Regions from separate parts of the Paenibacillus xylanexedens genome, predicted to be linked through region 1. Evidence: a T-box and tRNA genes for the amino acid it is inferred to sense, from the RefSeq annotation. Region 1 holds a T-box; the other regions hold tRNA genes.
What was found. A T-box is a leader RNA that pairs with one kind of tRNA and senses whether it is charged. The one in region 1 lies ahead of ileS (isoleucine--tRNA ligase), so its partner is inferred to be a tRNA-Ile.

Region 2: it has a tRNA-Ile gene. The T-box ahead of ileS (isoleucine--tRNA ligase) is inferred to sense a tRNA for this amino acid. The anticodon was not compared.
Region 3: it has a tRNA-Ile gene. The T-box ahead of ileS (isoleucine--tRNA ligase) is inferred to sense a tRNA for this amino acid. The anticodon was not compared.

What each region holds. Positions count from the first base shown of each region.
Region 1 is NZ_CP018620.1:5,566,284-5,573,610, forward strand. Features, by position in the region: gene BS614_RS24365 (TraR/DksA C4-type zinc finger protein) at 1-142, shown strand, start outside; gene BS614_RS24370 (DUF5665 domain-containing protein) at 181-540, opposite strand; gene ileS (isoleucine--tRNA ligase) at 706-3,804, opposite strand; T-box leader at 4,144-4,436, opposite strand; gene BS614_RS24385 (DivIVA domain-containing protein) at 4,494-5,003, opposite strand; gene BS614_RS24390 (YlmH family RNA-binding protein) at 5,244-6,026, opposite strand; gene BS614_RS24395 (YggT family protein) at 6,226-6,444, opposite strand; gene BS614_RS24400 (cell division protein SepF) at 6,503-6,970, opposite strand; gene BS614_RS24405 (YggS family pyridoxal phosphate-dependent enzyme) at 6,961-7,327, opposite strand, start outside.
Region 2 is NZ_CP018620.1:1,093,016-1,100,342, forward strand. Features, by position in the region: rRNA gene BS614_RS04840 (23S ribosomal RNA) at 1-2,791, shown strand, start outside; rRNA gene rrf (5S ribosomal RNA) at 2,865-2,981, shown strand; tRNA gene BS614_RS04850 (tRNA-Ile) at 3,020-3,093, shown strand; tRNA gene BS614_RS04855 (tRNA-Ala) at 3,128-3,203, shown strand; tRNA gene BS614_RS04860 (tRNA-Asn) at 3,205-3,280, shown strand; tRNA gene BS614_RS04865 (tRNA-Glu) at 3,285-3,356, shown strand; tRNA gene BS614_RS04870 (tRNA-Val) at 3,363-3,438, shown strand; tRNA gene BS614_RS04875 (tRNA-Met) at 3,455-3,528, shown strand; tRNA gene BS614_RS04880 (tRNA-Asp) at 3,556-3,633, shown strand; tRNA gene BS614_RS04885 (tRNA-Phe) at 3,653-3,728, shown strand; tRNA gene BS614_RS04890 (tRNA-Thr) at 3,749-3,824, shown strand; tRNA gene BS614_RS04895 (tRNA-Tyr) at 3,834-3,919, shown strand; tRNA gene BS614_RS04900 (tRNA-Lys) at 3,930-4,005, shown strand; tRNA gene BS614_RS04905 (tRNA-Leu) at 4,012-4,092, shown strand; tRNA gene BS614_RS04910 (tRNA-Gly) at 4,103-4,177, shown strand; tRNA gene BS614_RS04915 (tRNA-Arg) at 4,185-4,261, shown strand; tRNA gene BS614_RS04920 (tRNA-Leu) at 4,279-4,357, shown strand; tRNA gene BS614_RS04925 (tRNA-Pro) at 4,365-4,438, shown strand; tRNA gene BS614_RS04930 (tRNA-Gly) at 4,449-4,519, shown strand; gene iolD (3D-(3,5/4)-trihydroxycyclohexane-1,2-dione acylhydrolase (decyclizing)) at 4,912-6,777, shown strand; gene iolE (myo-inosose-2 dehydratase) at 6,831-7,327, shown strand, end outside.
Region 3 is NZ_CP018620.1:1,129,645-1,136,971, forward strand. Features, by position in the region: rRNA gene BS614_RS05090 (23S ribosomal RNA) at 1-2,012, shown strand, start outside; rRNA gene rrf (5S ribosomal RNA) at 2,089-2,205, shown strand; tRNA gene BS614_RS05100 (tRNA-Ile) at 2,265-2,338, shown strand; tRNA gene BS614_RS05105 (tRNA-Ala) at 2,373-2,448, shown strand; tRNA gene BS614_RS05110 (tRNA-Asn) at 2,450-2,525, shown strand; tRNA gene BS614_RS05115 (tRNA-Ser) at 2,529-2,620, shown strand; tRNA gene BS614_RS05120 (tRNA-Glu) at 2,638-2,709, shown strand; tRNA gene BS614_RS05125 (tRNA-Val) at 2,716-2,791, shown strand; tRNA gene BS614_RS05130 (tRNA-Met) at 2,809-2,882, shown strand; tRNA gene BS614_RS05135 (tRNA-Asp) at 2,910-2,987, shown strand; tRNA gene BS614_RS05140 (tRNA-Thr) at 3,011-3,086, shown strand; tRNA gene BS614_RS05145 (tRNA-His) at 3,184-3,259, shown strand; tRNA gene BS614_RS05150 (tRNA-Gln) at 3,271-3,345, shown strand; tRNA gene BS614_RS05155 (tRNA-Lys) at 3,355-3,430, shown strand; tRNA gene BS614_RS05160 (tRNA-Leu) at 3,440-3,526, shown strand; tRNA gene BS614_RS05165 (tRNA-Gly) at 3,535-3,609, shown strand; tRNA gene BS614_RS05170 (tRNA-Arg) at 3,616-3,692, shown strand; tRNA gene BS614_RS05175 (tRNA-Pro) at 3,709-3,782, shown strand; tRNA gene BS614_RS05180 (tRNA-Gly) at 3,796-3,866, shown strand; gene BS614_RS05185 (short chain dehydrogenase) at 4,053-4,658, shown strand; gene BS614_RS05190 (ABC transporter substrate-binding protein) at 4,884-5,933, opposite strand; gene BS614_RS05195 (helix-turn-helix domain-containing protein) at 6,028-7,327, opposite strand, start outside.

The DNA of each region.
Region 1 (7,327 bases):
AGCGTACGAAAGCTTTGTTGCCACGGACATCTATGGTCATGACGTCTCCATCGTGCGCAATCGGCAATATCGCCAGTACCTGGAGAACCGTGAGGGCGAGGGTCTGTTAGAACCGGATATGGAGACGGATGACATGTACTAAATGCACTTTGATATCTTTCACCTTTAATTGCTAATCGCTTAGTATGTGTTCATATCAAGCTGACGCTGGACAATGCGCACAATATCAGCGATGTAATCTCCAACAATGGGAAGATTGAGCGCCCCAAGTAGCTGCAAAACGTAAATAATCGTTGCTGCAAAAAAGGTAAACCCAATCGCAATCCCCACACCTCTTGCGGCTCCAGATAACAGGTTAAGCCCGATCAATTTCCATGGTCTGTTCAGCAATTCTGTGTATTGCGCTATTCGGGAACGTTCCAGTTCATTCGCCAGACGGTTCGTCAGGGTATGTAACTCTTCAATTTTGTCATGGGAATTCAGATTATCTGACGTTGATTGTTGTGAAGTGGATGCGGTTTGCTTGTCATGTTCGCTCATGTTTTGGTCAGTTCCTTTGATCAATATAGATTGACTGCACTATAGAATCATTGCCTTATTGCCTAAAAAACAAACGAGCCCAGATACAGGGAATATGTCCCTGCCTCTGCGGCTCGTTTATTTATATCCTATATTCTGTCCTTGTTGAATATTACATAATCCAAATTATGCTTCGATGTATATACCGATCGATTTGCCTCCGGCTTCAACACGTTCCATGGCCTCATTTGTGCCAAATGTCACTTCGGTTACGAGAACATTTTCACGCAACACATCATCAAACGCCTGAATAGCTTCCTGAAGGGATGCATCCACATCCAGTGTCAAACGTACTCTTTTCTCAATCGGCAGGTCCAGACGTTTCCGGGTATCCTGCACAGCACGAACCACTTCACGGACCCAACCTTCCTGTTCCAAGGCTGGCGTGATTTCGGTATTCAGCGCAACCGTCAGACCGTAACCTGATGCTGAAGCAAAACCTGATTTGGCCTGTTTATCAACCAATAATTCTTCGCTCGTCACTTGCAGCTCTTCGCCTTCCGGAGAAACAATGTTCAGCACACCCTCCGAAACCACTTTACGCGTCTCATCAGCCGACATTCCCTTGAAGAAGTTTTGCAAGAATCCTACGTTTTTACCGTATTTCTTACCTGCAACTTTCAGGTTCAGCTTCAATGTAAAGTCAACAAATTCCGCATCATTATGCTCCGTACGGATTCCTTTTACATTAATCTCTTCTTTAATGATCTCTTCATAACTTGCCAGGTCAAACCCTTTATCCAGAGAAACGATCAATTCGGACAGCGGCTGACGTGTCTTGATGCCTGTTTCGTTACGAACGTTACGAGCAAGTTCGACCACGCGGCGAGCCGTCTCCATATCCTGTTCCAGTCCTGCATCAATTAGCGCTTCGTTAGCTACCGGATAGTCTTCCATGTGCACACTCTCACCTGTTGCAAGGTTCAGATAGATGTCTTCTGCCAGCATCGGTGTGAACGGAGCAACCAACTTCGCAGTAGTCACCAGAACCTCAGTTAATGTGCGATATGCGTCCAGTTTATCCTCTGTCAGGCCACTTCCCCAGAAACGGTCACGGGAACGACGGATATACCAGTTACTCAGTTCATCAACAAATGCTTCAATCGCTTTGGAAGAGTTCAGATAGTCATTAACCAGCAACGCTTTTTCTACAACCAGGATCAGGCTGTTAAGTCTCGACAGAATCCAGCGATCCAGCTTGTGTGCGGACAGTTGGAACGGGTGCTCCTGTGGATCAAATCCATCAATGGTAGCATAAAGCGTCAGGAATGCATGGGTGTTGACCAGCGTATCCACCATTTTGGATTTTGCTTCGCCTACGATACCTTTGGAGAAACGTTTGCTGTTCCACGGTGCACTGTCAGACAACAAAGCCCAGCGGAATGCATCTGTACCGTATTCTTCAATTACTTCCCAAGGATCAATAACGTTACCTTTGGATTTGGACATCTTCTGTCCGTTCTCGTCAAGAACGTGTCCTGTAGCCATAACCGCTTTGTAAGGCGCTTTGCCTGTCAAAAGGGTGGAAACCGCCAGCAAGCTGTAGAACCAGCCACGTGTCTGGTCAATCCCTTCACAGATCATATCTGCAGGATACTGCTGTTCGAATACTTCTTTATTTTCAAATGGATAGTGCTGCTGGGCAAACGGCATGGAGCCGCTGTCGAACCAGACATCGATCACTTCCGGTGTACGTTTCATCTCATATTTGCCGCAAGAGCTCATGACTTTAACGTCATCCACATATGGTTTATGCAATTCAAGATTCTCAGACACATCACCTACCGCACGAGCACGCAATTCTGCAATGCTGTGTGGTGCAAATTGTTCGCCAGTCTCCTCGCACACCCAGATGTTCAGCGGAGTTCCCCAATAACGATCACGGCTGATGTTCCAATCCACCAGATCCTCAAGGAATTTCCCGAAGCGACCTTCACGAACGTGACCTGGGTACCAATCCACTTCACTGTTGTTGGCAATCAATTGGTCCTTGATGGCTGTTGTTTGGATAAACCAGCTGTCCATCGCATAGTACAGAAGCGGTGTATCACAACGCCAGCAGAATGGATAGCTGTGCTCATATTTTTCTTTGCTGAACAACCGTCCATGCTCAGACAGATATCTTACGATATCAATATCACAATCCTTCACGAAACGTCCCGCAAAGTCAGTAACCTCAGCGACAAATTTGCCTTCCAAGTCCACCATGTTCACAAAGCTGATCCCATTCTCACGGCATACACGGTAGTCATCTTCACCATGGGCAGGAGCCATGTGTACGATACCCGTACCACTTGCATCCGTTACAAAGCTTGCACCCAGGATGATGTTGGCTTTCTCAGCCTGTACGTAGTTGAACGGAGGATCATACGTTTTGCCAACCAGGTCGGCACCTTTCAGTGCACCGATGATCTCATACTCACCTTTGGTATCTTTCATCACTTTTTCAACCAGATTGGTTGCCATGATGTACACTTCATCACCTTGACGAACACGGGAGTAGTCCATATCGGGATTCACGGCAAGTGCAACGTGTGAAGGCAGTGTCCAAGGTGTTGTCGTCCAAGCCAGTACAAATTCTCCGCTGTCATTCAGTTTGAATTTCGCTGTAGCACTCAGATCTTTGACGTCTTTGTACCCTTGTGCAACTTCATGGGAACTCAGTGTTGTCTGACAAGAAGGACAATACGGGCTCACACGGTGACCACGATACAACAGGCCTTTCTCATGGATTGTCGCCAGGATGTTCCATACACTCTCGATGTAGTTGTTATCAAGGGTGATATACGGGTTATTCATATCCGTCCAATATCCGATACCTTCTGTCAGATCACGCCATTGTTGCTCATACTCGAATACGCTCGCTTTACATTCGTTAATGAATTTCTCCACGCCGTAATCTTCGATTTCCCACTTGTGGGAGATACCAAGCTTCTTCTGTACACCCAGTTCTACAGGCAGACCATGTGTATCCCAACCTGCTTTACGAACAACACGGTAACCCTTCATCGTGTTATACCGTCCAACAAAATCCTTGATTACCCGTCCCAGTACGTGACCGATATGCGGTTTACCGTTTGCTGTAGGCGGCCCTTCATAAAATACGAAGTTTGGCTTGCCCTCCCGGTTTTCGATGGATCTTTTGAATGTATTCTCCGTTTTCCATTTATCTAACACGCGTAATTCTCTGGCACGTGCCTTCTCTTTGACGTCAACTCGTTGCATGATCATTATCTTCCCTTTCTTTGGTTGGATTGTGGACCGTCCACAAAAAGCGTTTCAATCCCCCTAAATCCCCCTTGCCAAGGGGGACCCCATAGGCGCTCCGCCCTCTGGACACCCGGGATAGGTTGTCGGTGGGGGATCGGTGGCGCTTATGGGCGAGGGGGGATGTGCGTAGTGGCGGCCATTTTGCGGCTGTTCCCTGCGTGAACGCCGCCTGGCCTTACCTCGAGGTGGGTGTTGCCGGGTGCTTCGCTTTCCCGGCGGGTGGCTCTCTCCTTGAGGTCCCTGCGGGCCTCATGAACGTTCGCCTTTTTTGGACACAAAAAAGCCCCGTCCCTGGAAAGGGACGAGGCTATACTCGCGTTACCACCCTAATTCTGTTCATCACAAACCACATCCAGGCAAGCCTGGGTATGCTCTGTCATCAACAGCGCTTATGCCCCGCTATACTACCGCAGGGTGCCGTTATAACGTACGGCTTACGGTTCGGCTTACACACGGCAATCAAGATCACCGCTTCAGCGTCACTTCTCCGGGGAGATATTCGGCTATAACTCATCCATTGGTTTGCACCAACCACCAACTCTCTGAGGGATGAGATCATAACGTACTGAACCCGTCATGGAATCACTATTCATTATGAATATAGTTATAGCCTCTTTGCAGACAAAAGTCAACCAGGCGACAGACTAATAAATTTCTTTCATCTCCCGCTCACGGTCACGCACTTCCTGCTCCCGGCTCTCCAGCACTTCCCAACCATCCTGAGTCAACAGTTCAAGCTGCGCTTCAACAAGCGTGCGGAAACGGGCACGATAAATCGAGGCCTGCTTTTTCAGTTCTTCCACTTCCAAAGCAATTTTACGCGATTTTCCCAACGATTCGTTCACGATCCGGTCTGCATTTTTCTCTGCTTCCTTCACGATCAACTGCGCTTCTTTCTTCGCATTACCCTTCACATCATCAGCAGCTTCCTGCGCAATGATGATCGTTTTGCTAAGCGTCTCTTCAATTGTAGAAAAATGATCCAGTTTCTCCTGAACGGACAGCAACTGATTGCTCAGCTCTTTGTTCTCGCGAATGACGCCTTCGTAATCTTTGATGACTTGATCCAGGAATTCATTGACTTCATCCTCGTCATACCCGCGCAAACGTCGGGAAAATTCCTTGTTGTGTATGTCCAGCGGCGTTAATGGCATGCTGTCCACCTCCTGTTAAAGTTCCTTCCCGTCAAGAGAAGGTTTGCAGCATATGGGTACCACCCAAGGGGCCGTATCGTTGATGCCTAACCTTGGCAACGTATACGGAATGCAGGATCAGAATTGCATCCTCCAACGTTCATGTAAAGCTTTGACTTAATCTTTATCGGATACACCGCGTATTTTCTACACCTTTATGATAAACATTTCGACAAGAAAGGGGATTTTCCTGCAACAGACTCAGGCAAATTTGCCGATTTTCACTCGGCAACGCCCTTTTTTGGTCATCCCATCCTGTTCCATAACCTTGAAACGGCCAAATCCCTGAATGGATACGACATCACCCGCTTTTAGCAATTTGGAGGGATCTTCCTCAACCTTCCAGTTCACACGGCAGCGACCAGCTTTGATCGGCACCAGCACTTTACTGCGACTAAGCCGATACACATCTGCGCAGATTCCATCCAAACGAAGAGAAGCGACCGTAATGTCCATCGTCTCCAGTTTGCTCTCTGACCATCGCATCTGATCCAAAGGAAGTAACTCTGTGAACACATGTAACCGATGCACCTGATTCAGTTGAAGCGATAAAAAAGCGCCGGTTTCCGCCGCCACCACTGTATGGCAACCGTCCTCCAGCACTTGGATATCCCCGATCTTTCCACGTTTCATCCCAAGCCCGAGCAGGGAACCCATATAGTCCCCATGCTCCAGCTCCGAGATTTTCTGATCATCAGACGTAATACTGAGCACCTGCATCCCCATATCCTCATCATCCAGATACATATAATCAGGTGCAACCAGCGCACGCTTGCGTTCAGCAGCCTCGTAACCACCATCCAGACGAATCTGAACGTCGTTACGGCGATTGGCAAGAGTCTGTAAGATAAAAACCTGTCTTGGATCAAGAAAGTCAGTTAGCTTCATGTCATGATACTTACCCGCCTGCTCAACCCAATCCGAAGCCTTATCTACAAAATCCCGCTCATCATGGCTAAAATGTTCGTAAATTTCACCGCTCATCTATGTCACCCTACCCTAATAGTCCGTGTTCAAAAAGACCGGTTTTCAGTACCGAGAAGATGGGATAAAGCTAGAAATGGAGTAGCGGAGCGTAGAAAAAACTACGTGAGCAACGGACATTTCGGCTGAATTCCATATTCGATGCTGACGATGCCACTAGGCATCCTTCGTAATCAAAAGCGGACTTTTTGAACAACCTCTAATATGCAAAATACCGAAGTATGGAGATCAGCCCATTAAGCGCAAGTTGCAGAACGATCAGCGCCACAATCGGGGAAATATCCAGCACACCGAACAAAGGCGGTATAAATCGGCGAAACGGTCTTAGATATGGTTCCACTAATTTGCCCAGCCATTCACCGATGAAGCTTTCCCGCGCATTGGGAAGCCAAGACATCAATATGTAGACAATGACCATGTAAAAGTAAATCTGGTATAACGTGTACAACACGCTTTCAATCTGATACAAAAGTGGCTCACCTCATTCTGTTATAATCTTGCTCGCTGTCAGCCAGTATTTCCGTAATTGATCCCTGAATTTCAACCGTATCTGGCGTACAGAGAAAAATGTTTCCGCCGATTTTGGAAATACCGCCACCCAATGCATATACCGTGCCACTCAAAAAATCAATAACGCGCAGCGCTTGGTCCTGGCGAATTCGTTGCAAGTTCACCACAACGGTACGATGCGAACGCAGATGGTCGGCAATTTCCTGAGCCTCGTCATAAGAACGCGGTTCATACAGGACAACTTTAACATTTTTCTGGGAATGAATGCTCACCACATTATTCCCCCTTTGGTTTCTACGTTTATCGAGACTGGAGGTTTCAGCTTCCTGATGTTCAGCCTCATTTTCCTCCTGCGCAGCCATTCGTTCACGTTCCACAATCTCTTCCTCTTCCTGAAGTCCGAGGAAATTCATAAATTTATTCATTACGCCCATCGTGAACCCTCCTCTTTTCCTACGAGAATCGATCCTAGCCGTACCCAGGTTGCCCCTTCTTCAATGGCCACTTCAAAATCATTGGACATTCCCATCGACAGCTCAGTCAATGGCTCTGCTGTAAGGGCTTGTCCATTCAATTGATCTCTCAGCTCACGCAATCCACGAAATACGGGACGCGTCAGCTCCGGATCTTCCTCATGAGGTGCCATAGTCATTAGGCCAACGACCTTGAGATTGTTGAACGAACGAATATCACGCAAAAAAGAACTTGCCTGTTCAGGCTGTAATCCATATTTGCTCTCTTCACCCGAAATATTCACCTGCAAAAACGTTTCCACTTGGATGCCAAGTGAA
Region 2 (7,327 bases), 2.6 Mb from region 1:
GGGTAATTTCCAGTTACTCACAACTGAATACATAGGTTGTGTAGAGGCATACCAGGGGAACTGAAACATCTAAGTACCCTGAGGAAGAGAAAACAATAGTGATTCCGTCAGTAGCGGCGAGCGAACGCGGAGAAGCCCAAACCAGAGAGCTTGCTCTTTGGGGTTGTGGGACGTCTCACATGGAGTTACAAAGGAACCGGTTAAGCGAAGAGGTCTGGAAAGGCCCGCCAAAGAAGGTAAAAGCCCTGTAGTTGAAAGTTGGTTCCCTCCGAGACGGATCCCGAGTAGTGCGGGGCACGTGAAACCCCGTATGAATCCGGCAGGACCATCTGCCAAGGCTAAATACTTCCTAGCGACCGATAGTGAAGCAGTACCGTGAGGGAAAGGTGAAAAGCACCCCGGAAGGGGAGTGAAATAGAACCTGAAACCGTGTGCTTACAAAAAGTCAGAGCCCGTTTTAGGGGTGATGGCGTGCCTTTTGTAGAATGAACCGGCGAGTTACGTTCCCGTGCAAGGTTAAGGTGAAGAGCCGGAGCCGCAGCGAAAGCGAGTCTGAATAGGGCGACATAGTACGTGGACGTAGACCCGAAACCGGGTGATCTACCCCTGTCCAGGGTGAAGGTGCGGTAACACGCACTGGAGGCCCGAACCCACGCATGTTGAAAAATGCGGGGATGAGGTGGGGGTAGCGGAGAAATTCCAATCGAACTCGGAGATAGCTGGTTCTCCCCGAAATAGCTTTAGGGCTAGCCTCGGAAAACAGAGTCGTGGAGGTAGAGCACTGATTGGGTGCGGGGCCCGCAAGGGTTACCAAGCTCAGTCAAACTCCGAATGCCATAGACTTACTTCCGGGAGTCAGACAGTGAGTGCTAAGATCCATTGTCAAAAGGGAAACAGCCCAGACCATCAGCTAAGGTCCCCAAGTGTGTGTTAAGTGGGAAAGGATGTGGAGTTGCACAGACAACCAGGATGTTGGCTTAGAAGCAGCCACCATTGAAAGAGTGCGTAATAGCTCACTGGTCGAGTGACTCTGCGCCGAAAATGTAACGGGGCTAAACACACCACCGAAGCTATGGCTTGATGCTTTGCATCAGGGGTAGGGGAGCGTTGTATAAGGGTTGAAGGTGTACCGTAAGGAGCGCTGGACATTATACAAGTGAGAATGCCGGTATGAGTAACGAAAAGATCAGTGAGAATCTGATCCGCCGAAAGCCTAAGGGTTCCTGAGGAAGGCTCGTCCGCTCAGGGTAAGTCGGGACCTAAGGCGAGGCCGAAAGGCGTAGTCGAAGGACAACAGGTCGAAATTCCTGTACCACCGTAAGCCGTTATGAGCAATGGGGGGACGCAGTAGGGTAGTGACGCGGACTGATGGATGTCCGTCTAAGCAGTAAGGCTGATGTGTAGGCAAATCCGCACATTGTAAGGCTGAGCTGTGATGGGGAGCGAAAATTATAGTAGCGAAGGTCATGATCTCACACTGCCAAGAAAAGCCTCTAGCCAGGTGATGGTGCCCGTACCGCAAACCGACACAGGTAGGCGAGAAGAGTATTCTAAGGCGCGCGGAAGAACTCTCGTTAAGGAACTCGGCAAAATGACCCCGTAACTTCGGGAGAAGGGGTGCCCCGGTAGTGTGAATAGCACGAGGGGGCCGCAGTGAAAAGGCCCAAGCGACTGTTTAGCAAAAACACAGGTCTGTGCGAAGCCGTAAGGCGAAGTATACGGGCTGACGCCTGCCCGGTGCTGGAAGGTTAAGGGGAGTGGTTAGGAGCAATCCGAAGCTGTGAACCGAAGCCCCAGTAAACGGCGGCCGTAACTATAACGGTCCTAAGGTAGCGAAATTCCTTGTCAGGTAAATTCTGACCCGCACGAATGGCGTAACGACTTGGGCGCTGTCTCAACGAGAGATCCGGTGAAATTTTAATACCTGTGAAGATGCAGGTTACCCGCGACAAGACGGAAAGACCCCATGGAGCTTTACTGCAGCTTGATATTGAATTTGGGTACGATCTGTACAGGATAGGTGGGAGCCTTTGAAGTGTGAGCGCCAGCTTGCGTGGAGGCAACGTTGGGATACCACCCTGATCGTATCTAGGTTCTAACCTGGTACCGTAATCCGGTGCGGGGACAGTGTCAGGTGGGCAGTTTGACTGGGGCGGTCGCCTCCTAAAGAGTAACGGAGGCGCCCAAAGGTTCCCTCAGAATGGTTGGAAATCATTCGAAGAGTGCAAAGGCATAAGGGAGCTTGACTGCGAGACCTACAAGTCGAGCAGGGACGAAAGTCGGGCTTAGTGATCCGGTGGTACCGCATGGAAGGGCCATCGCTCAACGGATAAAAGCTACCCTGGGGATAACAGGCTTATCTCCCCCAAGAGTCCACATCGACGGGGAGGTTTGGCACCTCGATGTCGGCTCATCGCATCCTGGGGCTGAAGTAGGTCCCAAGGGTTGGGCTGTTCGCCCATTAAAGCGGTACGCGAGCTGGGTTCAGAACGTCGTGAGACAGTTCGGTCCCTATCTGTCGTGGGCGTAGGAAATTTGAGAGGAGCTGTCCTTAGTACGAGAGGACCGGGATGGACGTACCGCTGGTGTACCAGTTGTTCCGCCAGGAGCACCGCTGGGTAGCTATGTACGGACGGGATAAACGCTGAAAGCATCTAAGCGTGAAGCCCCCCTCAAGATGAGATTTCCCAGTATGTAAGACCCCTTGAAGACGACGAGGTAGATAGGCTGGGGGTGGAAGTGCAGCAATGCATGGAGCTGACCAGTACTAATCGGTCGAGGGCTTATCCAATAGCAAGTTGTAATTCGCATGTTTCGTTTCGAATCTAGTTTTCAGAGAACGATCTCTGAATGTAAGCTACGCGTTTGGTGGCGATGGCGGAGGGGTTCCACACGTACCCATCCCGAACACGACCGTTAAGCCCTCTAGCGCCGATGGTACTTGGACCGCAGGGTCCTGGGAGAGTAGGACGCCGCCAAGCGAAACCCCATTGGGGTATTTTTTTTCGAAAATTGATAAGGGCCCTTAGCTCAGTTGGTTAGAGCGCACCTCTGATAAGGGTGAGGCCGGTGGTTCGAGTCCACCAGGGCCCATAGCAAGACCACAACAAGAAATACACCAGAGTATGGGGCCATAGCTCAGCTGGGAGAGCGCCTGCCTTGCAAGCAGGAGGTCAGCGGTTCGATCCCGCTTGGCTCCACCATTCCCTGATAGCTCAGTTGGTAGAGCACTCGACTGTTAATCGAGTTGTCACAGGTTCGAGCCCTGTTCGGGGAGCCAGTAAGGCCCGTTGGTCAAGGGGTTAAGACACCTCCCTTTCACGGAGGTAACAGGGGTTCGAATCCCCTACGGGTCATAATATGGAGGCTTAGCTCAGCTGGGAGAGCATCTGCCTTACAAGCAGAGGGTCGGGGGTTCGATCCCCTCAGCCTCCACCATATAACTTTATAACGACGCGGGGTGGAGCAGCCCGGTAGCTCGTCGGGCTCATAACCCGAAGGCCGCAGGTTCAAATCCTGCCCCCGCAATTATACTTTCCTTTGAGAAAGTGATCTGGAACCGTGGTGTAGTTGGCCTAACATGCCTGCCTGTCACGCAGGAGATCGCGGGTTCGAATCCCGTCGGTTCCGCCATTTTTTTTAAATGTAGTAAGGCTCGGTAGCTCAGTCGGTAGAGCAGAGGACTGAAAATCCTCGTGTCGGCGGTTCGATTCCGTCCCGAGCCACCATTTATAACACCATGTAATACGCCGGTGTAGCTCAACTGGTAGAGCAACTGACTTGTAATCAGTAGGTTGGGGGTTCAAGTCCTCTCGCCGGCACCATGTAATCCTGGAGGATTAGCGAAGCGGCCAAACGCATCAGACTGTAAATCTGCTCCCGTACGGGTTCGGTGGTTCGAATCCATCATCCTCCACCAGTTTTTCTATGAGTCATTAGCTCAGTTGGTAGAGCACCTGACTTTTAATCAGGGTGTCGAAGGTTCGAGCCCTTCATGACTCACCATTATATGCGCGTGTGGCGGAATTGGCAGACGCACTAGACTTAGGATCTAGCGTCTTTGACGTGGGGGTTCAAGTCCCTCCACGCGCATTCTTTATTTGCGGAAGTGGCTCAGCGGTAGAGCATCGCCTTGCCAAGGCGAGGGTCGCGGGTTCGATTCCCGTCTTCCGCTCCAATATTTTGCGCCCTTAGCTCAGCTGGATAGAGCGTTTGACTACGAATCAAAAGGCCGGGAGTTCGAATCTCTCAGGGCGCGCCATTATAACTTCATATTTTGCCGGCGTGGCGGAATGGCAGACGCGCTCGACTCAAAATCGAGTGGGAAACCGTGGAGGTTCGAGTCCTCTCGCCGGTATAGATAACGGGATGTAGCTCAGCTTGGTAGAGCACCTGGTTTGGGACCAGGGGGTCGCATGTTCAAATCGTGTCATCCCGATTGTTGTTATGCGGGTGTAGTTCAATGGTAGAACTTTAGCCTTCCAAGCTAATAGCGTGGGTTCGATTCCCATCACCCGCTTATATATTGAAAAAGAAAGAGATGGTATTCACCGTCTCTTTCTTTTTTTGCTTTCATAGGTATATTGGCGATTGTAGTATACGAAGATCATGGAATATATGGCTCACATGCGTGTACCAGCATGTATCCCATCCTCACGATATATTTCCCTCTTTTTTAAGTCTCTTCTTAGTCATTGTGGAAGTGTTCAAATAGAGAAGGTCTAACACATGTTCGAACACAAGAATATCTTTTCTTTACCACATTTAATAAAACGCTTACAAAAATAGCTTGCGTAAATCATTAACCTGTAATACCATATCAATTAAGCGCTTAACCTTCAGGGGTAAGGCGCTTAAACTTAACGTAGATTAAGCGCTTAACCCGTAAAGGAAAGGACGGCGATCAAATTCATGAAAACAATTCGATTAACGATGGCTCAGGCACTGCTTCGATATCTGGATCAGCAATATATTTCGGTTGACGGTGTGGAAACCAAGTTTGTGAAGGGAATCATCGGCATTTTTGGACATGGCAACGTAACAGGCATTGGAGAAGCGTTGGAGCGCAGTCCGGGAAGCCTGACGTATATGCAAGGCAAGAACGAACAAGGTATGGTGCATACGGCAGCGGCTTATGCCAAGCAGAAGAACCGTAGACAGATCTATGCATGTACAACATCCATTGGACCTGGTGCTTTGAATATGATTACAGCCGCAGCTACTGCAACGGTGAACCGGATACCGGTTTTATTGCTTCCTGGAGATAACTTTGCTACACGGGAACCGGACCCGGTACTTCAGCAGTTGGAAGTGAGCAGTGACTATACAATCTCAGCCACTGATCCATTCAAAGCCGTCAGCAAGTACTGGGATCGCATCGTTCGTCCCGAACAGCTGATGATTGCTGTTACACAGGCCATGCGTGTGCTAACCGATCCAGCAGAGACGGGAGCAGTAACGCTCGCACTGCCGCAGGATGTGCAGGCAGAGGCGTACGATTATCCAGAATCGTTCTTTGCCCGCAAAGTACATTATCTGGACCGTCGCCCCCCGGTACAGGCAGCCATTGAACGGGCAACGGAACAGATTGCCCGTGGCAGAAAGCCGCTACTCGTTGCAGGCGGCGGTGTGTTGTACTCTGAGGCATCCGCCCAGCTCGTGGAATTCGCGGAGGCATTTGGTATTCCGATCGCCGAGACGCAGGCGGGCAAGAGTGCAGTCTCTTGGGACCACCCACTAAATGTGGGGGCCATCGGGGTTACCGGCTCTCTGGCAGCCAATAGGCTGGCGAGAGAAGCGGATGTGGTGATCGGCGTCGGTACGCGGTTCTCGGATTTTACGACGGCGTCCCGCTCTGCTTTTCAACATCCGGAAGCTTCATTCATCAACATTAACCTGAACGGCATGGATGCCGCCAAGCTAGGCGGGGAAGCCATTCTGGCAGATGCACGCGAAGGATTGCAGGCTTTGCAGAAGGAATTGCAGCAAAGACAATACCGAAGTGCATATGGTGCATCCGAAATCGCTGATCTCCGCGCTGAGTGGAATGCAGAAGTGGATCGGCTGTATGCAGCTCAACATGAAGCAGGGCTGGCACAGACTACAGCAGTTGGCATCGTTAACCGGACCATTGATCCATCCTCCGTCATAGTGTGTGCGGCAGGCAGTCTGCCGGGTGATCTACATCGTCTGTGGCGTCCGTCTGAACCAAAGACATACCACATGGAGTATGGATTCTCCTGTATGGGGTACGAGGTAAGTGGAGCGTTCGGAGCAGCACTTGCCGAGCCGGATCGTGAAGTGTACGCCATGGTAGGGGATGGCAGTTATCTGATGCTGCATTCGGAGTTTGTGACTAGTTTGCAGGAACAGAAGAAGATGACCGTTCTATTATTCAACAACAATGGATTCCAATGTATTCATAATTTACAGCGGGAACATGGTAGTGACGGGTTCGGCAATGAGTTCCGTTATCGGGAATCCGAGAGTGGACGACTGACCGGGGATTACATGCCGATGGACTTTGCTGCACACGCCCGAAGCATGGGAGCCAAATCCTATAGAGCGGAGACAGCAGAACAGCTGGAACAGGCACTCCGAGATGCGAAGAACGAAACAGTGAGTACGTTGATTGAGATTCCGGTCGTGCCTGGAACCAACGCAGGTGGATACGAGTCGTGGTGGAATGTAGGTGTGCCTGAGGTATCTGCCGAAGAAAAGGTAGTTCATGCTCATCACACCATGCAAGCCAACCGTGCTAAAGCAAGACTTATTTAATCCGGTTTAATATAGTGAACCACAATGTTGAACGACAAAGGAGACGTGGGGCAATGAGCAAGCTGCCATTCCAGCTTGGGATTCATCCGATCAATTGGGTCGGTGAAGATGTGAAGGAGCATGGTGATGCGACAACGTGTGCACAGATTCTGGATGATATTCAGCGTCTTGGGCTGACAGGTACAGAGATGGGACGTAAATATCCAACTGATCCTGCTATATTGCGTGAGGAATTGAGTAAAAGGAATATCAATCTGGTCTCCCAGTGGAAATCGGTACTTTTCTCCGATCCGGCGTATCGTCAGTCGGAGCTGGACAGTTATCGCAGACATGCGGAATTTCTGCAATCCATGGGCAGTAAGGTGATCAGTACGGCGGAGGTAGGCGGGTCACTTCATTTTGATCCAAGACGGACACCGAATGAAAAAGAAGTGCTTAGACTCAGCGAATCTGAATGGCATATCCTCGCTGAAGGATTGAATGAAGCAGGAGCCATTGCCCGTGAACATGGGTTGAAGCTTACGTACCATCATCATGGAGGCACAGTGGT
Region 3 (7,327 bases), 2.6 Mb from region 1:
CACTGATTGGGTGCGGGGCCCGCAAGGGTTACCAAGCTCAGTCAAACTCCGAATGCCATAGACTTACTTCCGGGAGTCAGACAGTGAGTGCTAAGATCCATTGTCAAAAGGGAAACAGCCCAGACCATCAGCTAAGGTCCCCAAGTGTGTGTTAAGTGGGAAAGGATGTGGAGTTGCACAGACAACCAGGATGTTGGCTTAGAAGCAGCCACCATTGAAAGAGTGCGTAATAGCTCACTGGTCGAGTGACTCTGCGCCGAAAATGTAACGGGGCTAAACACACCACCGAAGCTATGGCTTGATGCTTTGCATCAGGGGTAGGGGAGCGTTGTATAAGGGTTGAAGGTGTACCGTAAGGAGCGCTGGACATTATACAAGTGAGAATGCCGGTATGAGTAACGAAAAGATCAGTGAGAATCTGATCCGCCGAAAGCCTAAGGGTTCCTGAGGAAGGCTCGTCCGCTCAGGGTAAGTCGGGACCTAAGGCGAGGCCGAAAGGCGTAGTCGAAGGACAACAGGTCGAAATTCCTGTACCACCGTAAGCCGTTATGAGCAATGGGGGGACGCAGTAGGGTAGTGACGCGGACTGATGGATGTCCGTCTAAGCAGTAAGGCTGATGTGTAGGCAAATCCGCACATTGTAAGGCTGAGCTGTGATGGGGAGCGAAAATTGTAGTAGCGAAGGTCATGATCTCACACTGCCAAGAAAAGCCTCTAGCCAGGTGATGGTGCCCGTACCGCAAACCGACACAGGTAGGCGAGAAGAGTATTCTAAGGCGCGCGGAAGAACTCTCGTTAAGGAACTCGGCAAAATGACCCCGTAACTTCGGGAGAAGGGGTGCCCCGGTAGTGTGAATAGCACGAGGGGGCCGCAGTGAAAAGGCCCAAGCGACTGTTTAGCAAAAACACAGGTCTGTGCGAAGCCGTAAGGCGAAGTATACGGGCTGACGCCTGCCCGGTGCTGGAAGGTTAAGGGGAGTGGTTAGGAGCAATCCGAAGCTGTGAACCGAAGCCCCAGTAAACGGCGGCCGTAACTATAACGGTCCTAAGGTAGCGAAATTCCTTGTCAGGTAAATTCTGACCCGCACGAATGGCGTAACGACTTGGGCGCTGTCTCAACGAGAGATCCGGTGAAATTTTAATACCTGTGAAGATGCAGGTTACCCGCGACAAGACGGAAAGACCCCATGGAGCTTTACTGCAGCTTGATATTGAATTTGGGTACGATCTGTACAGGATAGGTGGGAGCCTTTGAAGTGTGAGCGCCAGCTTGCATGGAGGCAACGTTGGGATACCACCCTGATCGTATCTAGGTTCTAACCTGGTACCGTAATCCGGTGCGGGGACAGTGTCAGGTGGGCAGTTTGACTGGGGCGGTCGCCTCCTAAAGAGTAACGGAGGCGCCCAAAGGTTCCCTCAGAATGGTTGGAAATCATTCGAAGAGTGCAAAGGCATAAGGGAGCTTGACTGCGAGACCTACAAGTCGAGCAGGGACGAAAGTCGGGCTTAGTGATCCGGTGGTACCGCATGGAAGGGCCATCGCTCAACGGATAAAAGCTACCCTGGGGATAACAGGCTTATCTCCCCCAAGAGTCCACATCGACGGGGAGGTTTGGCACCTCGATGTCGGCTCATCGCATCCTGGGGCTGAAGTAGGTCCCAAGGGTTGGGCTGTTCGCCCATTAAAGCGGTACGCGAGCTGGGTTCAGAACGTCGTGAGACAGTTCGGTCCCTATCTGTCGTGGGCGTAGGAAATTTGAGAGGAGCTGTCCTTAGTACGAGAGGACCGGGATGGACGTACCGCTGGTGTACCAGTTGTTCCGCCAGGAGCACCGCTGGGTAGCTATGTACGGACGGGATAAACGCTGAAAGCATCTAAGCGTGAAGCCCCCCTCAAGATGAGATTTCCCAGTATGTAAGACCCCTTGAAGACGACGAGGTAGATAGGCTGGGGGTGGAAGTGCAGCAATGCATGGAGCTGACCAGTACTAATCGGTCGAGGGCTTATCCAATAGCAAGTTGTAATTCGCATGTTTCGTTTCGAATCTAGTTTTCAGAGAACAACAACTCTGAAATGTAAGCTACGCGTTTGGTGGCGATGGCGGAGGGGTTCCACACGTACCCATCCCGAACACGACCGTTAAGCCCTCTAGCGCCGATGGTACTTGGACCGCAGGGTCCCGGGAGAGTAGGACGCCGCCAAGCGATTTCCCTTTGGGGTATTTTTTTTGCCCCCCTTGCTAAGGAATAAGGGATATATATTAGGGCCCTTAGCTCAGTTGGTTAGAGCGCACCTCTGATAAGGGTGAGGCCGGTGGTTCGAGTCCACCAGGGCCCATAGCAAGACCACAACAATGAAATACACAGTGTATGGGGCCATAGCTCAGCTGGGAGAGCGCCTGCCTTGCAAGCAGGAGGTCAGCGGTTCGATCCCGCTTGGCTCCACCATTCCCTGATAGCTCAGTTGGTAGAGCACTCGACTGTTAATCGAGTTGTCACAGGTTCGAGCCCTGTTCGGGGAGCCATATGGAGAGGTGTCCGAGCTGGCCGAAGGAGCACGATTGGAAATCGTGTAGGCGTCACAAGCGTCTCGAGGGTTCGAATCCCTCTCTCTCCGCCAGATAATTTTTTTAGCAAGGCCCGTTGGTCAAGGGGTTAAGACACCTCCCTTTCACGGAGGTAACAGGGGTTCGAATCCCCTACGGGTCATAATATGGAGGCTTAGCTCAGCTGGGAGAGCATCTGCCTTACAAGCAGAGGGTCGGGGGTTCGATCCCCTCAGCCTCCACCATATAAACTCTATAACGACGCGGGGTGGAGCAGCCCGGTAGCTCGTCGGGCTCATAACCCGAAGGCCGCAGGTTCAAATCCTGCCCCCGCAATTATACTTTCCTTTGAGAAAGTGATCTGGAACCGTGGTGTAGTTGGCCTAACATGCCTGCCTGTCACGCAGGAGATCGCGGGTTCGAATCCCGTCGGTTCCGCCATTTTTTAATTAAATATACACCGTGCCGGTGTAGCTCAACTGGTAGAGCAACTGACTTGTAATCAGTAGGTTGGGGGTTCAAGTCCTCTCGCCGGCACCATTTTTAGTATTTACATCTGAATTTGTGATAGAATGTATATTACAAGTAAAATTGTTAATACTAAGATTCTCTTAGTGGATGAATGGCTTACTCTATGGCGGTCGTGGCGAAGTGGTTAACGCACCGGTTTGTGGATCCGGCATTCGGGGGTTCAATTCCCCTCGATCGCCCCATGATTTTTTAATGGGGATTAGCCAAGCGGTAAGGCAACGGACTTTGACTCCGTCATGCATAGGTTCAAATCCTATATCCCCAGCCATTTCATTACGAGTCATTAGCTCAGTTGGTAGAGCACCTGACTTTTAATCAGGGTGTCGAAGGTTCGAGCCCTTCATGACTCACCATTATATTTTGCGGTCGTGGCGGAATTGGCAGACGCGCACGGTTCAGGTCCGTGTGGGCTAACCCCCGTGGAGGTTCGAGTCCTCTCGACCGCACCATATGTTTTGCGGAAGTGGCTCAGCGGTAGAGCATCGCCTTGCCAAGGCGAGGGTCGCGGGTTCGATTCCCGTCTTCCGCTCCAATATTTGCGCCCTTAGCTCAGCTGGATAGAGCGTTTGACTACGAATCAAAAGGCCGGGAGTTCGAATCTCTCAGGGCGCGCCATTATTCTCATAAGTATCGGGATGTAGCTCAGTTTGGTAGAGCACCTGGTTTGGGACCAGGGGGTCGCATGTTCAAATCGTGTCATCCCGATTTTTTTTATTTTGCGGGTGTAGTTCAATGGTAGAACTTTAGCCTTCCAAGCTAATAGCGTGGGTTCGATTCCCATCACCCGCTTCCTAGTAACATACAGAAAAGCCTTTGCTTATAGCAAGGGCTTTTTTTGTGCTTTAAAAAGAATAAGTGTATTCCTTTTAAAATAGGGTCAATTGTCATTTGATTAAGGATGAAATCTTTGTTTAAATAAATAGAACAATTCGTATCTGATTAACCGCATTTATTTATGAAGGAGGACAAACAGTAATGAAAAGAGCTTTGGTCATTGGTGGAAACGGAACATTAGGTAAAGCCGTTGTTGCGAAACTGAGAGATTATTCCGTTGAGGTTATTACAGCAGGTAGACAATCCGGGGATGTTCAGGTGGATATGATGTCGACAGAGAGTATTACTACCCTCTTCGAAACGGTGAGAAATATTGATTACGTCATTGTGGCGGCGGGCCAGACCCATTATGCGAAACTCGAAGAACTTACACCTGAGAACAATATGATTAGTGTGCAGGGTAAACTGCTTGGACAGGTCAATATCGTATTGATTGGACAGCACTATATTAACGACAAGGGGAGTTTCACGCTGGTCAGTGGCATTATACAAGACCACCCTATTGAGCAAGGTGCATCAAGTGCTATGGTCAATGGGGCTATTGATTCGTTTGCCAGAGCGGCAGCGTTTGAGTTACCAAGAGGCATTCGTTTGAATTCGGTTAGTCCTAATTTGTTTGTAGAGTCGGCGGAAAAATATAAGGATTTCTTTATTGGATTTAATCCCGTACCTGTAGAGAAAGTGGCTAATACGTTTATCCAGAGTGCACTTGGGATTGAAACAGCCCAAAATTTTAAAATATATTAAAAGCTGGACAGTTATATATGATTTTGATGAAATACCTATCCCTAATTAGTTGTAGGAAGAGAAGGGTGTACATGAAATGCATTTAAATGTTAAGCATGTAGAATGATTTTTCCTGAAACAGGACTGAATGAGGCCATATGGAATATTAAATATAAAGGAGATCCACCGAAAATACGGTGAATCTCCTTTTGTTTGTTGTGGATGAAATAGTCGGTATGTTTGGAATCAGGGAGCAGGTAGTCCAAGAACTTCGAGCATTTCATTACGTTTGAGCGATTCGGCAATGGGGCCGTCAATGAGCCATTTCTTAGCATTGAGGACATAGACATGGCCATTTTGAACAGCGGGTAGGCTTTTCCACACTTGGAGTAGCTGGATTTCGTTGAGTTCATCTTTTGTTTTTTGCAACGCTTCAGCTGATCCATCTGAGCTAATGGACACGATAAAAAGATAGTCTGCTTTGATTTCAGGCAAAAGCTCTACCGAGATACTGGCATTCATCCGATCCGGATTCTCTGCCTCAAGTTTGGTAACGAGAGCATCGGGAGTGAATCCAACCTCATAACCCGCTCCTACATAACTGGAAGCTGGGAATGGCGTGGATGGAATGGACGAGAAGAACAAACGCATATCTTTCTCTTCCAGGCGCAGGAATGCAACTGTAGGTTTGGTTTTGGTGATATCGGCTGAAAGCTTCTGAGCTTCAGTTACTTGATCTTTATTTTTTTGTAAAAGCTGTTCAGCTCGCTCTTCAATATCCAGTGCAGTAGCTACCTGCACGATAGATTCCTGCCAATTACGGCGATCATAAGTGATCGTAGGCGCGATCTTCTCGAGTTGTTCGAGAATTTTGGCATCCAAACTGGCATTGGCAATAATGAGGTCCGGATTGGCGCTGACTACAGCTTCAAAATTGACACTTTCATTGATGGGTTCGACATCCACGCCTTGAGCTTCAAGTTGCTCATTCAGGTAATCTTGCCGACCAATAGGTGTAGCAAGTACCAGTGGTACCTCCAAGGAGAGGATAATGTCCTCCATATTAATGGACACAATCCGTTCGGGATGTGCCGGGATTTTTTTGCTGCCACTAGCGCTCTCCACGGTCTTAGTAGCTGATTCAGTGGATGAGTCGCCATCTGTCCCCGCAGCTGACTTTACGCCATCTGCAGATGGCTGCGAAGTGCTTGCAGGTGTCTGCCCACACGCAACAAGTAACATGGCGAGTATGAACAGGATCCCCGTTATTTTGACATAATGCTGTTTGTACATCATAATCCCCCTGTGTTTCTAATGATATTGATTCTCAGTACACTATATATTGTAGCGGTCTCATGTTGGGGGAGACATAGCCTTCTGTGCTATCCGGTCATGGATTAATGTGCTGAGTCCCACCAAAAAGTTTCAGGGTTTCATCGATGATCTGATCATGGGCATATGGTGAATAATCCAACCAAGGCATTTCATCAAGCAGATATACATGTTGGTTCTGCACAGGCATCAAATCTTGCCATAACTGAGTATGTTGTACTTTATGCCAACGTTGCTGGGATTCTGAGTCCTGGTCCACAATCAGTAACATGCGATCTCCAACCATTTGAGGCAACTCCTGATCATCCAATACACGATAGACTTGCCCTGGAAGCAGATCGTGTGAAGGCGACACGTCGAGATCGTTATATAGAACAGCGCCCCCATTGCGTCGCCCGTAGATTAACAGATGACCCATCATGATATGAATAATGGAGACCGTATCCTTACCGATTAAATGAGTAAGCTGCTCTTTGGCTTGGATTACCTTGTCATCGTACTGCTCCAACCATTGCTGAGCATCTTGTTGCTGTCCCACAATGGAGGCAACTTGTATGAAGTGTTCCCGCCAGCTCAATCCTTTCCATGGGATAACGATGGTAGGCGCAATTCGCTGCAGCGTTCTTTTTAACGTATTGGCTTCGTACTCATTACAGAGTATGAGGTCCGGGCTCGCTTGCATCAACAACTCAACGTTGGTTTGCCAGATACGAGGATTCATGCGTTTGCTACGTCCCAGATGATAAGGGATATTCGAGAAAAACAGATTCCTGTGTTGATCCCGTCGGTTATCGATCAATGCCGCATGGGGGATGATCTGTAATGCCAGCAGATGGCCAGTGGTTCCGAAGGAGAGAGTGGCAATTTTACTGCGTTTCTGCCGTTGATAGGTAGAGGGAGACACGCCAACATATTTTTTGAATTTGCGACTAAAGTAAAACTCGTCCTGAAAACCAACCTGTGAGGCGATATGTTTGATGGTTTGGCCGGGGACGAGCAGCATCTCTTTGGCCCGGTCCATGCGGATGCTATTCACGTATTCCATGGGACTGATGCCAGTGCTATTTTTGAATACCCGCGAATAGTGCCACACACTCATGCCTGCCACTCCGGCAAGAACTTCACGAGAAAGATGCTCAGCATATCCAAGCTCAATAAGTTCAATCGTTTGATCCAAAGCAGAGGTGTGTTCGGAATCTCCTATTGAACTTTCTTTGGGAGGAGCATACACATGGGTCAACAATTCATGCATCAAAGTCTGAATACGAAATGGACGATTTTCTTGAGGTACAGAGATGCATTCGTGGAGCTGTGAGGCAATTCTGGTACATTCCTGAAAAAGTTCATGCGGTAATTCA